Regions from separate parts of the Vibrio parahaemolyticus genome, predicted to be linked through region 2. Evidence: predicted binding sites of a transcription regulator. Region 2 holds the regulator's gene; each other region holds the start of a gene.

What was found. The regulator PurR, encoded in region 2, represses purine synthesis genes. The targets are predictions, from matches to a motif close to TNANGNAAACGTTTNCNTNA.
Region 1: a site for PurR is predicted at 3,551-3,570, ahead of purL (phosphoribosylformylglycinamidine synthase). Genes of this name have one in related genera too.
Region 3: a site for PurR is predicted at 3,521-3,540, ahead of DYB02_RS24520 (formate--tetrahydrofolate ligase). Genes of this name have one in related genera too.

Annotation. Positions count from the first base shown of each region.
Region 1 covers NZ_UHIL01000001.1:887,196-891,881, forward strand. Annotated here, with positions in the region: gene DYB02_RS04515 (AbgT family transporter) at 1-645, shown strand, start outside; gene tadA (tRNA adenosine(34) deaminase TadA) at 810-1,334, shown strand; gene DYB02_RS25865 (hypothetical protein) at 1,392-1,526, opposite strand; gene mltF (membrane-bound lytic murein transglycosylase MltF) at 1,835-3,412, opposite strand; gene purL (phosphoribosylformylglycinamidine synthase) at 3,712-4,686, shown strand, end outside.
Region 2 covers NZ_UHIL01000001.1:1,273,765-1,278,450, forward strand. Annotated here, with positions in the region: gene DYB02_RS06490 (TfoX/Sxy family DNA transformation protein) at 1-89, opposite strand, end outside; cyclic di-GMP riboswitch class I at 206-295, opposite strand; gene purR (HTH-type transcriptional repressor PurR) at 562-1,566, opposite strand; gene torD (molecular chaperone TorD) at 2,004-2,651, opposite strand; gene torR (two-component system response regulator TorR) at 2,917-3,630, shown strand; gene elyC (envelope biogenesis factor ElyC) at 3,700-4,485, opposite strand; gene cmoM (tRNA uridine 5-oxyacetic acid(34) methyltransferase CmoM) at 4,600-4,686, shown strand, end outside.
Region 3 covers NZ_UHIL01000002.1:1,646,490-1,651,175, forward strand. Annotated here, with positions in the region: gene DYB02_RS24510 (chitinase C-terminal domain-containing protein) at 1-25, shown strand, start outside; gene glgC (glucose-1-phosphate adenylyltransferase) at 134-1,348, opposite strand; gene DYB02_RS24520 (formate--tetrahydrofolate ligase) at 1,705-3,453, opposite strand; gene DYB02_RS24525 (inosine/guanosine kinase) at 3,692-4,686, opposite strand, start outside.

The DNA of each region.
Region 1 (4,686 bases), 390 kb from region 2:
TTTTCTGCGCCTATCATGAAGTCGATTGTTCCACTGATCTTCATTCTATTTATCATCCCTGGTTACGTTTACGGTAAAGTATCTGGCACCTTTAAGACAAGTAACGACATCATCAAAGCGATGGCGGACACCATGTCGACCATGGGCGCATACATTGTCATGTCGTTCTTCTGTGCTCAGTTCCTATCTGCATTTGCTCAGTCAAACATCGGTACGATGCTAGCGTTGTATGGTGCTGAAGGCTTAAAAGCGATGAACCTACCAGGTGAAGCAACCATCATTGGTATGATCTTGCTAACAGCGGCTGTAAACCTACTTATCGGTTCCGCTTCTGCGAAATGGGCTTTGATTGGTCCAATCCTAGTTCCAATGCTAATGGCGGTAGGTATTTCTCCTGAACTATCTCAGGCGGCTTACCGTGTGGGTGACTCAGTATCGAACATCATTTCGCCTCTGATGGTATTCTTCCCTCTTGTAGTGGTTTACTGTCAACGTTACGTGAAGTCGACAGGCATTGGTACACTTGCGTCACTGATGATGCCATTCTCGATTGCTATGTTGATTGGTTGGTCAATCTTCCTAGTTCTTTACTGGATGGTAGGTATCCCACTAGGTATTCAAGCTCCGTACACATACACGATGTAAATGATCGAATATTAGAGAAGCGCAGGTCGAAAGGTCTGCGCTTTTTTGTTTTGAGGTGCTATTACGAAAGAGGCGCATCTCCAAAACTTATGTCCTGCTGTAGTGAAAGCGATGTTGGTGGTAATATTTCTCTATTCATAGTTACCTTCCTTTCTGGAGCCCTTTTGTCTGAGCATCAATTTACCCCACAAGACGAAATTTTTATGCGCTGTGCACTTGCATTAGCTGAACAAGCTGAATTGGAAGGAGAGGTGCCTGTGGGAGCGGTATTAGTTAAAGATGGAGAAGTGATTGCAGAAGGCTGGAACCGCTCTATCTGCTCTCATGATGCAACAGCACATGCGGAGATTCAGACTCTACGTAACGCTGGGGCTGTGTTAGAAAACTATCGACTTTTAGACACCACTCTCTATGTCACACTAGAGCCTTGCCCGATGTGCGCAGGAGCACTGTTGCACAGCAGAGTGAAACGCGTGGTATTTGGCGCGCCAGATCTTAAAGCTGGCGCGGCTGGTACGGTATTGAACTTGTTTGAGAGCCAAGCGGCTTACCATTACGCAACGGTCGAAAAAGGGCTGTTAGAAGATGAGTGCCGTGAGCAGTTGCAGGCCTTTTTCAAGCGTCGTCGCAAAGAAATTAAGGCCAAGAAACAAGAGAAAAAAGCGTTAGAAGGTAAGCAAGAAGATTAAGTTGGTGAGTTGTGTTCAGCAAACATCTACGGGTGCGTAGATGTTTGCTTTAAGTTCTTAGTGATTTACTAAGTGAACGAATACACGATTGCGTGAGCTGACTTTCTTTTTCATCGTTGTCAGCTTTCGCTTGCGGCGAATCGCAGCCACTGTCTTATTCAAACGCTTTGACTGCACTCTACGTCTTCTCATATCCGAACCTCCTGCAGACAAGACTACAAACACCCTCTCGCGATACAGCGCACGCTGCATCTACTTTGCATTGTGGATGACATTCTAGTGATGGAGTCACTTCAAATTAGGAGAGAGGGAAACCAACCGAACCGATTTATTCCGCAAGCATCAATTAACGGGTATGGACGCTGCAGTAAGGTGTTGACCAATCACGTTTGTATGCACTTACTATGATGACTGGTCTGGATCGGAACATCGGATTTTAGATAAGTTCTACCTTGGACTCAACAAAAAAGACGAGCTTCACACTCGTCTTTTTTGCGTGTTTATTCTTCTTCTTGGTCTAAATCTTCATCGACGTCATTGGTGACATCAGAGGCACCAGACACTTCTTTTGCAATGGTTTCCACCGCACCAGAAACAAGCAACTCTGGATTTAGCGGTGGGATAACCTGTAGATCATCCGTATCTTCATCAATGGAAGGCTTTTGGCTGACATGCCCAATGATTGATTGGTAGTAGCGTCGAATATTTTCAACGTAATTTCGTGCCTCGTCTCCACGAGCGTAGCCATAACGAGTTTGGCTGTAGTAACGCTTTTGTCGTAACAGCGGTAGTCGGTCTTTTACATCTGCCCATGCGTTTGGATCGCCACCTTGTGCCTTGGTTAATCGACGCGCGTCCATCATGTGGCCATAACCAATATTGTACGATGCCAATGCAAACCAAATTTTTTCATGTTCGTTAATCGTATCAGGTACGCGAGCGACAATGCGACGCAGGTATTCCACACCACCACGAACAGATTGTTCTGGGTTTAGACGATCGGTTACACCAACACTTTTCGCAGTTGGTAAAGTCAGCATCATCATGCCACGAACACCCGTAGGCGATTTTGCTTTTGGTTTCCAATGAGATTCTTGGTAGGCCAAAGCCGCGATTAAACGCCAATCAAACTCTTCGCTGTATTTTTGGAACAGCGGGGCCCATCTCGGCAACTTATCATCAAGAGCACGAATAAAGGCACGCGTGTCCACGTAGTCAAACGCTTCAATATGGCCAATGTACTTCTCTTCAAGAGAAGCTAGCTCGCCAGATTGTTTGATATTGCCGAAAAACTCAATCAGCATCGCATACAAGCTCTCATCCTCTGAGCGGCGAGTAAACCATGATACTGGTTGATCTTCGGTGAGCTCAAAAGCAAGTGCTAAATCTGGATACAGGCGTTGCGCGAGAGACAGCTCTACGGAATCAGTGACGGTGAAACGCAGTTCTCCAGCCGATACATGTTTCAGTAAATCGCGAGTGTCAGCATCGCCCACGATTTCAAACTGCAATTCAGGATACTGCTTTTTCAATGCCGTCAGTGTCGGAACATATTGAGACTGTTCGACAATTTTCAATGTTTGCGCGCCAGCATTCACGTCTTCTTCTGATTGACTGTCTTTGGATGCTTGATACTCGATAAGCTGCTCAATATCACGAGGACGAAGCTGGCCCTTTTTGTAGACCACTTGCTGGCTTACATAATAATAAGCAGGGCCAGGTCTAAAACGTTTGACGGCTTGTGAGGTTTGATTAAGCCCCGTAGCAATAATATCGATGTCGCCCTTCTTTAAGGCAGGGAAAAGGTCGGCTTGTCTGAAAGCGGGTTTGATTTCTAGCTTTACGCCCAACTCTTCTGCAAATTTACGCGCCAGCTCATAATCCAAACCCGCAGGGCCATCAGGACCAATGTAGTACGAGAGTTGGTTGTTGAGCGTGCCAACGCGTAGCACTCCGCGCTCTTGGATTTTCTCGAATTCACTTTTCGGCTGCGACTCAATTTGGCAGGCAGAAAGTAGTAGCACAGAAGCAAAAAGTAGAACGCTGCGCTTGAGTCGGTTGAAGTGGCGTATTTGCATTGATCGGTACATCTCAGAAAATTTCTAGTGGTCTTTATATCAAAGCGTGGAGATGGGGCAAAGTGAATCGGACAGATAGAGTGCGACATTGTGTGTTTTATCGACATTTCGGCTACAACTCAAATTTGACAAAAAAAATGACGCAAACGGTTGCTTTTGATGTTACATCACAAAAACAATTGCTATATAATGCGCTCGCAATGACGAGGTGGAATCGGCATAGGTTCGATAAAGATTAAGTTAAGTGTCTGAATTTATTCCAATATCACCTTAATCAATTGCATAAGAGACCTAAGCACATGAGAATTTTGCGTGGCTCCCCAGCTCTTTCTGAGTTTCGTGTAAATAAACTACTGGAACTTTGTCGTGAACAAGATCTGCCTGTAACTGGCATCTATGCCGAGTTTATGCATTTTGCAGATCTAAAGTCTGACCTTGATGACCAAGAGTTAGAAAAACTTGAAAAGTTACTAACTTACGGCCCAACAATTGAAGAGCATGAGCCAGAAGGTCTTCTACTTCTTGTAACGCCTCGTCCAGGCACTATCTCGCCTTGGTCTTCTAAATCTACCGATATCGCTATTAACTGTGGTCTGGACACTGTTAAGCGTCTGGAGCGCGGTACGGCTTACTACGTAGAATCTTCAGTTGTTCTATCAGAAGCTCAAGTTGACGCTGTCAAAGCGTTAATTCACGACCGCATGATGGAAACGGTGTTCACAGAACTTGAAGCCGCGTCAGCGCTGTTTACAGTCGCAGAGCCAAAGCCTGTGGCGCATGTTGATATCTTAGCGGGCGGTCGTCTTGCGCTTGAAGAAGCAAACGTTTCCCTTGGTTTGGCACTCGCAGAAGATGAAATTGATTACTTGGTGGAGAATTTCACTAAGTTAGGTCGTAACCCTAACGACATCGAGCTGATGATGTTTGCTCAGGCGAACTCAGAGCACTGTCGTCATAAGATCTTTAATGCAGACTGGACTATCGATGGCGTCGACCAAGAGAAGTCTCTGTTTAAGATGATCAAAAACACATTCGAAACGACACCAGACCATGTTCTGTCTGCTTACAAAGATAATGCAGCGGTAATGACGGGTTCTAAAGTGGGTCGTTTCTTCCCAGATCCGAAATCTCGTCAATACACTTACCACCATGAAGATGCGCACATCTTGATGAAGGTAGAGACGCACAACCACCCGACGGCTATCTCTCCTTGGCCAGGTGCATCAACGGGTTCTGGTGGTGAAATCCGTGACGAAGGCGCGACCGGTATCGGT
Region 2 (4,686 bases):
AGTCCGAAGCCACCAAACATTGAGCGCGACTTGATAGTACCAAGTGCCTCAAATAGCTTCATAGAGTCTTTGAGTATCGGTTTATCCATGTTTTGTTATCTCGGTGTAATTAATATTACGCCACCAAAAGTCAGGTCCGAGAGAGTAGCAAACGTGCGCAAAGGCAATGTCATTAAAGGGTAAAGACATTGGTTGCACACTTGCCATCGGTAACCCCGCTACCTTCCATATACTACTATGGTTCAGGCCGGAGGCTTTGCGTCCCACCCTTTCGGATGGTTTGCCCTGTGCGTGACCAGATGAGGATACTTCGTATATTGAATTAACATCACACTTTAGATTTTAAAACGTGATCTTGATTCAATAAATAATGCCATTTTGTGCATGGGTACTCATAATTGAGAATTGTATTTAATGTTTGAAAAGAAGCGGGAATTAATAATTCACATGTAAAGAAAACAGTAACTTATGGAAGTTATTGTTTTTAAGAATGAGGCAAAGTGTGCGGGAAGTGTTATTTTTTTAATAAAAAAAAGCGCCCCTAAGGGCGCTTGTGTTCATTTAATTAAGTTTCTTAACGGTGTTGCGGATAACAATCTCTGGTTGCATCTCGAACACACGCTTTTCGTGTTCTTTATCTTTAATGCGTTCAAGTAGGATCTCAAACGCATTTTTACCCACACGACGTTTAGGTTGGTGAATCGTTGTTAGCGGTGGTGAGAAGTACTCTGCAAGTTCAATGTTGTCGTAACCGATAACAGAAACGTCATCTGGAACCTTGATGCCGTTTTGTTGCAGACGGCTCATTAAGCCAAGTGCCATGGTATCGTTAAAACAGAATACTGCAGTAGGGCGTTTTTCCATCGCGGTGATCTTGTCTGCAACCAGTACCGCAGTATCGCATTCAAAGTTACCTTCAAGAATCCAATCTTCATTGATTGGCAGTTTTGCTTCAGCCATGGCACGACGGAAACCAGCGATACGCTCTTGGCAAGCAAGTTTCTCAAAGTGACCACTCAGGCAGGCGATGTCAGTGTGGCCGTTATCGATAAGATATTTAGTTGCTAGGTAGCCACCTTCTTCAGAGTTATCGATGATCTTGTCCGCACGAGAACTCTCTGGGCCCCAATCCATCACAACTTTCGGGATGTCTGAATGACGATCTAACATCTCTTTTAGTTCTTCGGTTAGATCTGAACACATCACCAAAATGCCATCTACACGTTTCTCAGCAAGCATGCGGATGTAGTCGCGCTGTTTCTCGTAGATGCCGCCAGTATTACACAAGATCAATGTGTAACCTTGACGGTAGCAGTAACTTTCTACACCGTCGATCACTTCAGAGAAGAATAGGTTAGTTGACTGTGTTACCAACATACCAATAGTACGAGTTGAGTTGCATTTTAAACTACGAGCAACTGCGCTTGGTGCGTAGTTAAGCTCATCAACCGCTTTCATTACTTTTTCTTGGGTTGCTTCTGCAACAAAACGTGTCTTATTAATAACGTGCGAAACTGTGGTAGTAGAAACGCCGGCTAAGCGAGCAACGTCTTTTATAGTGGCCATAAATGATGTCCTGTATCGAGCTACTTAATACCGTAGTGAATACAACCATACGCTTAGTTTTTTGCGCAAACTAAACACCACAACAACAGTAGTGTCTATTCTAGTAGGCAGCGGTTGTACCGAAATCGGTATAAAAAGATTTGTAGCAACTTGGTTGAAGGTACTCGGCTTCCTATTAAATATGAGGAAGTGGTCATCAACCTATTAATAAAAAACAAAAACCGCTATATTTCAGCGGTTTACATATAAATCATATTTAATCGTTTGCGTTCACATTTTAGCCCTATGTGGGCTGACTGGCAATATTTTCAGCAAGAGTTTTGTGTATTTGAAGTCACATTTTGACTGCTAAATGAACGAACGTCTTTGAGCCAGATTAAAAGCAAGCGAATAAAATAGGGAGCCCGACAGGCAGGCTCCCTAAAAATAGGCGGTGATTATTCACCAAGAAGGTAAGCGCTGTCCAGTTTACAAAATGCAATTAATAGTTGCGCAACGCTTAAGTAGAAGCCAAATTCATCAAATTGCTTACATTTTTCAGCAAATTTTGGCAACCAAGACATGAGTTGATTTTGGATGAAATCGTTTTGTTTAACGAAAGCCTCTTCCATATGTTTTTCTTGCTCTAACTCATTTGAGCGAATGATCATGTTGCCCAAAAAGTCCAATTCAACAGCAAGATGGTCTGCTGGTTCTTTGAGGTTTTCGTCTACCTGAACCCCAAAATCTGCCATCAGTTTTTCCATCTCTTCTGCAGGTTTGTCATTGAGCAAGCCTGATTCACCAATGTACATAGAAGCGTACGGTAGTGACCCATACTTATCTGTTTTTAAGAACAGCTCGCAAAAATCTGCTGCAAGTTCTAGTTGAGCATCATTGCGGTCTTGGAGTCGGTTTAGGGCATCAACTAGGCTATCAACGGCTGGCTTGAGTGATTCGTTCTCACCTAAGCCCGCTAAAAAACTGCGAATTTCAACACTGTGGTAGGTTTCTAGTTCTTTTTCGCTGAGTTCTTTAGCGAATAAGCTCGAAAACCACCAGTAAATTTCAGCACGCTTTTCATTAAAAGCTTTCACTTCTTGCATTTTTGGCTCCTGAAGGATGCTTCGAGTATTGCATCATAAAGTCAATTAGGGATATCCCCTAAGTGTAATCAAATAAGATGAATAGCAGTAACTATAATTATTGTTGATTATGTTGAATTGTGTGCACTTATTAACAGTGATGGGCAAGCTTGTTTTGAATCAATAAAAACGCTAAATCTTGCTTTTTAATGTATCTATGACTAGAAATGTTACTAGTTATGAATAGAATACGTCTTGGATAATAAGAAGACAGAAAGTGGTGTAAATGAGCTATCACGTATTAGTCGTAGAAGATGATGTTGTAACTCGTAGTAAGCTTGCGGGATATTTCCAAAATGAAGGTTACAAAGTTAGCGAAGCAGAAAGTGGCGCGGAGATGCGCGAAGTTCTGCAAGGCGGTGATGTCGACCTTATTATGTTGGATATTAACTTGCCGGGCGAAGACGGCCTAATGCTTACGCGTGAGCTACGCAGTCAATCAGACATCGGCATCATATTGGTAACAGGACGCACGGATAGCATCGACAAAATCGTAGGCCTAGAGATGGGTGCAGACGATTATGTGACAAAGCCTTTTGAACTAAGGGAATTACTAGTTCGAGTTAAAAATCTACTGTGGCGCATTTCTGCGGCACGAAGTGGAGCAAGTAAAGCGGCAAGCGAAACAAACGATGAACACATTGTTCGCTTTGGTGAGTGGACATTCGATATTCAGCGTCGAGCACTTAGCCGTAATGGTGAGCCAGTAAAACTAACCAAAGCAGAATATGAGCTTTTGGTGGCGTTATCGTCTTACCCGAATCAAGTGCTGAGTCGTGAACGTATTTTGAATATGATCAGTCATCGAGTTGATGCTCCAAATGATCGTACGATCGATGTTCTTATCCGACGCATGCGCGCTAAGATGGAGTTTGATCCTAAGAACCCACAAATTTTTGTGACCGTTCACGGTGAAGGCTATATGTTCGCAGGTGATTAATCACCATCAGACAAGCAGTAAAGAAAAAGGAGAGCCAATGCTCTCCTTTTTTGTGTTTATAAATCGGGTTTATTCCGCTTCCACCATCGGCGTTTGCCCTACGGTGTCACGCAGTCTTTGCCAAACGCTACCAAGGTATTCATGCCAAAACAGTTCAGTTTGCTCAAGGTAGCGAGCTTTAGGTGAATACTTGTCCCACGGTTGGCTAACTTCGTCTATCGCTAAGAAATTCGTTGGAGCAGGGATGGGTTTAATTCCAGCTGCGTTAAACTCGTACAGCGCACGGCTCATGTGGCTCGCTGACGTGACTAGCACAATCTCTTTTTGTTGAACAAAAGCGGCGGCTTGTCTTGCTTCTTCCCACGTGTCTTTTGCGTCTTCTAACAAAATAATGTCGGATTTTGCAACACCTAATGCCAAAGCAACGTTTGCCATCATACGAGCATGGCTGATCTCAGAGCCACCATCATAACCAGATAAAATTAGCTTTGCGCCTGGGTACATACGCAAAATACGAATGCCTTCCGTTAATCGCATCAACGCCGCGCGGCTTAATTGCGATGTTGGTGGAATTTCGTCATCGACCACGTGACCATTACCCAGCACCATAACGTAGTCAATGGTACCTGACACAGGTAAAAAGGCCTTATGCTCGCGCTCAAGTGGCATGAGAAGCTTGGTTGAAACAGGTTGGAAGGCAACTAGAAAAAGGCCAACAAAAGAGAACAGAACAACGAAGCAGCCAGTTTTACGTTTTGTGGTAAAACTAATGAGAGCAAGACCTAACAAGCCTATCAGTAGCAATGCCGGAAGCGGCATAAGCAAGGCTGACATTACTTTTTTCAGCTCAAACATACATAAATAGTCCGAAAAAACATCAATTGATAATAAAAATGAGGGTGACCCTCTTTATTCCTGCTTTCCTTGTGCCAGAATAGCGGCACAATCCGATATGATAACTCAGCAGAAGTGACAGAAGACCGCAATTTCGACGATATCGCCCACAAATTTGCAAAAAATATTTACGGCTCCGATAAAGGGGAGATCCGCCAAATC
Region 3 (4,686 bases), on a different contig from region 2:
CTGGGCTACAGTATGTAACATCTAATCATTATTGATTAACTGTTATTACCTAACTTTCATAGGTACTTAAACAAAAGCGCACGGTAATTATCGTGCGCTTTTTCGTTTATGTTGTCGTTTGAATTGAGGACTTTCAGAACTGGTAGCTCTCCGGTATAACAACAATGCCTTTTTCTGAGATTTTGAAGCGTTTGGCGTCTTCAACCTTATTGATGCCGATTTGTGTATTCGGTGGTATGCGAACGTGTTTATCGACGATGCAATTCACCAGTTGGCTGCCTTCACCGACTTCTACATCATCAAAAATGATGGAATCTACAACGGTCGCGCTGTCTTGAATGCGCACATTTGATGAAATGATCGAGTGCTGGACTGAGCCACCTGAGTTGATAACACCGGTAGCTATGATCGAGTTGATGAAAATACCTTCGTTTCCTGTTGCAGAGGAGACGGTTCTCGCTGGTGGAAATTGAGGTTCGTAAGTGCGGATCGCCCAGTTAGATTGATAAAGGTTCATCGGAGGTACTGGTTCCAGTAAATCCATATTAGCTTCATAGAAGGAGTCAATTGTCCCGACATCACGCCAGTAACAATCTTTATCGACACGACCTTTGCTGCCACAAAACTTGTAAGCGTAAACCGATTCGGTGTCGATCAATTTTGGAATAATGTCGTTGCCAAAGTCATGGCTAGACGTTTCCAGTTTCGCATCTTCGGTCAGCGCTTCTTTGAGCACATCCATATCAAAGATGTAGATCCCCATTGATGCAAGGCTCTTGGTTTTATCGTCTGGAAGAGTAGGTGGGTTTTCGGGCTTCTCGACAAAAGACTTAACCAGTCCGTTTTCAGCGATTCCCATAACTCCGAAAGCATAGGCGTCCTTTACTGGAACATCCATACAAGCGACGGTCAGCTTTGCCCCTTTCTCTTTATGCTCCTCAAGCATCGCTGCGTAATCCATACGATAGATATGGTCACCAGATAACACAACAACGTATTTTGCGTCGTTCCGCGATAGTAACCACAAGTTGTGGTAGATGGCGTCGGCGGTACCCTCATACCATGCACCACCTTTGCGCATTTGAGGCGGAACTGCCGTAATGTACTCACCAAGTTCGGGATTAAAAATCGACCAACCGTCACGAAGGTGCTTTTGTAGTGAGTGAGATTTGTATTGAGTAAGCACTAGAATTTTACGTAAACCTGAATTAAGACAATTGGTTAGCGTAAAATCGATGATTCTGTATTTACCGCCAAATGGTACCGCTGGTTTGGCCCGATCATCAGTGAGTGGGCTAAGTCGTGAGCCCATCCCGCCTGCTAAAATTACAGCGAGTGCGTCTTGCATAATATTCCCTTTCCCTTGTTCTACATGCGTCTAAACCGTGCTTAACCGGAGGAGGTGCTATACAACGCAACAATTTAGAATGACATGTGCTGGTTTGTTTGTTAGCTACTGCAAACTGTAGTACAAGAATCGCGCCATTGAATATTTCTTTAAAAATCAAACTGATGAATTTTTTGACCGAGAGTTGATGCACTATATTAGTGAATTAAAAAATAGACAGTGCATTATATTGGGGCGGTATAGAATCTGGGGATTTAAAGAGATTATTGATTTACAATGTAAAACCTATTTAAAACAGCAAGATAAAGGGAGCTGTCTAGCTCCCTTTGTGTTTGATTTCATTTAAATGATGCTCATTATGACAAACCGATGATATTACAATCTTCATCAAGGTCGAGATTCATAAACGCTGGCTTGTCAGGAAGACCGGGCATGGTCATAACGCTACCCGATAATGCGTATACGAAGCCAGCACCGGCACACAAACGCAGTTCACGAATTGGAACAGTAAAGCCAACTGGCGCGCCTTTTACTGAAGAATCGGTGGTGATAGAAAGTGGCGTTTTAGCAATACAAACAGCTAATTCGTTAAACCCTAGTTTTTCAAAATGAGCCAATTGCTGAGTTGCAAGTTCACTCATTTCAACATTTGTCGCACCATATCCAGCTTCACACACAGACATCAGCTTCTCCTGAAGGGATTGATGTTTCTGATATAGAGGTCGGAAATTCGTGGTTTTTTCGCAAGCATCAACGACATGCTGTGCTAGATCTCTCGTACCTTCACCACCTTGGGCAAAAGCAGTGCTGATAGCGACTTTAACATTTGGATCGAATGCGTGAATGAGATCTTGAAGCGCGATGAGTTCTTGTTCGCAATCTTGAGGGAACTGGTTAATCGCAACAACGGCTGGGATTCCATATTTATGGACGTTCTTGATGTGCCACTTTAAGTTTTCAAACCCGGCTACCAATGCCGCTTGGTCAGGCGAGAAAATCGAATCTGGAATTGCCATGCCAGGGCGCAAGTCGTAGTGGCCGGAGTTCGCTTTAAGGCCTCTTAACGTCGCAACAATCACCACACAGTCAGGCGCTTTGTTGGCAGCCGCTGCTTTAATATTACAGGCTTTCTCAAATCCCATGTCAGAGCCAAATCCTGCTTCAGTTACCGTGTAACGCGAAAGTTTTAACGCAATCTCATCAGCGATAATAGAAGAATTGCCATGCGCAATGTTAGCAAAAGGGCCTGCGTGGATCAGAGTAGGGACACCTTCAAGCGTTTGCATCAATGTTGGTGCAATGGCTTCTTTCAACGTTACGGCCATCGCACCCGCTACTTGTAAATCTTCTGTGGTGATAGGCTGACCGTCGAGATCATAAGCAACCACAATTTTGCCAATGCGCTGACGTAAGTCTTTAAGATTTTTTGCCAACGCAATAATGGCCATCAATTCGGATGCGGCTGAAATATCGAACCCTTCGTTACGCTCAAATCCGTTGATGGTTTTGCCTTGTTCGTTCAAACCAATTTTGACCATGCGAAGTGCACGGTCGTTGTGGTCCATCACGCGTTTCCAAGTAATGCTTTCAACGTCAATTCTTAATGCTTTTAAACCAGTTCGAGCTTCAAAGGCGTCGTATCCTTCGCGCTGCTCGTGGAATAAGCGCGCATCTAAAGCTGCAGACGCTAAGTTGTGTGCAGCCGTAACGGCGTGAATATCACCCGTCAAATGCAAATTGAGCTCTTCCATTGGCGCAACTTGGGAATATCCGCCACCTGCGGCACCACCTTTGATGCCAAAGACAGGGCCCATTGATGGCTGTCGAATACATGCCATCACGGATTGCTGTAGCTTCGCCAGCCCTTGCGCAAGGCCGATGGTTGTCACGGTTTTACCTTCACCTAGTGGAGTAGGGGTAATCGCGGTGACCAGAACCAATTTGCCGTTTTGGTTATCATTCAGGCGGGCTAAACACTTAGGGTGTACTTTGGCTTTGTATTTTCCGTGCGTATCAAATTCTTCAGGCAAAAGACCTGCTTTTTCAGCGATAACATCGATGGAAGATAACGGTGTGTTTCGGCAAATTTCAATATCAGACTGCATGGATACTCCCAAATATGGCTAACACGCGGCGTTCAACATCAAGCAATCTATGTAGACTGTATTGTTGTTGCGCAAACGTTTGCGCAAGAATAATACTGGTTAAAAATTAGGTGTAAAGAAGTTCGTGCGCCTTCGCGTGCTACATAGTAACAAAATCCACTAAATACTGCGCTAGATCAAAACAAAAAGGCCACCAAACGGTGACCTAAGTATATTTTTTGCTCTAAAGCTAACCTTCTTAGCGATCCCAGTAGGTCTCTTCTAAGCTGTCTTCGCGTTCTGGCAGAGCTCGCGATAGGCGAGGAGAGTGCTGAGTTAGCACTTCGTAGCTCACGCGGTTCGCGTATTTACAAATTTGAGAAAGTGATGAATACGTCAGACAGCGTACTTCGTGTTTCTCTGAAGTAGGCACTTCTTTCTGATGGAAAGAGTTTGCAGCCATGTCATGCAGCAGTGCAGATAGTGCAGCATCACCCGCGCCATTAGTGTTCTTAATTTCTAGAGGGCCACCAAGGTATGGACCGATGTGTGAATACACTTTCATTGGATTCACACAATCTTCTTTGCGCATTGCGCGGCTGAACTCAAACTTATTGAATTCCTCAATAGAGCTTTCAAGAATATCGTGTGTAGTTTCACGTTTCACTTTTTCGTCAGTGTAACCTGCCATATAAAGACCGTTTGGCCCGGCAGTACAAAGAACAAGATCTACCCACTCAAGTGCTTTATCCGCAGCAGCGAGTGGATCGCTTTCGCCTGTAAGCGCCGCGCCCTCTTCTTCATTCATAGCCACAACAGATACGTTTTCACGAATGTACTCTTGCCACCATTCCGCATTGCCTTCAATCACGTACTTTGTACCTAGAGTAAGAACAACAGGTACATCGTGCTTCTTGGCAAAATCAATCGCACGTTGTACTGCTTTAGGCATTGGGTCTTCTTCTTTACCGCGCATTAGGTACGAAGAAACAACAAGCGCAGAAGCTTTCTCAAATACTTCTTCAGGAATGCTTTCTGGAAGAAGTTGATTCATGTGACCTTCGTTGATCGCGAATGTACGTTCACCATCTTGAGAGATAAGGGTGTAGCAACGACCAATCGGACCATCTACCGTTTGTAGGTGGTTTAGGTTCATGCGTGAAGACGTACGGCAAAGGTAGCGGTAGGCGAAAGAACCCACTTGAATGTTCTTTGACATTACGCCAAGCAATACAGATTTGCTGTCTGCTAGAA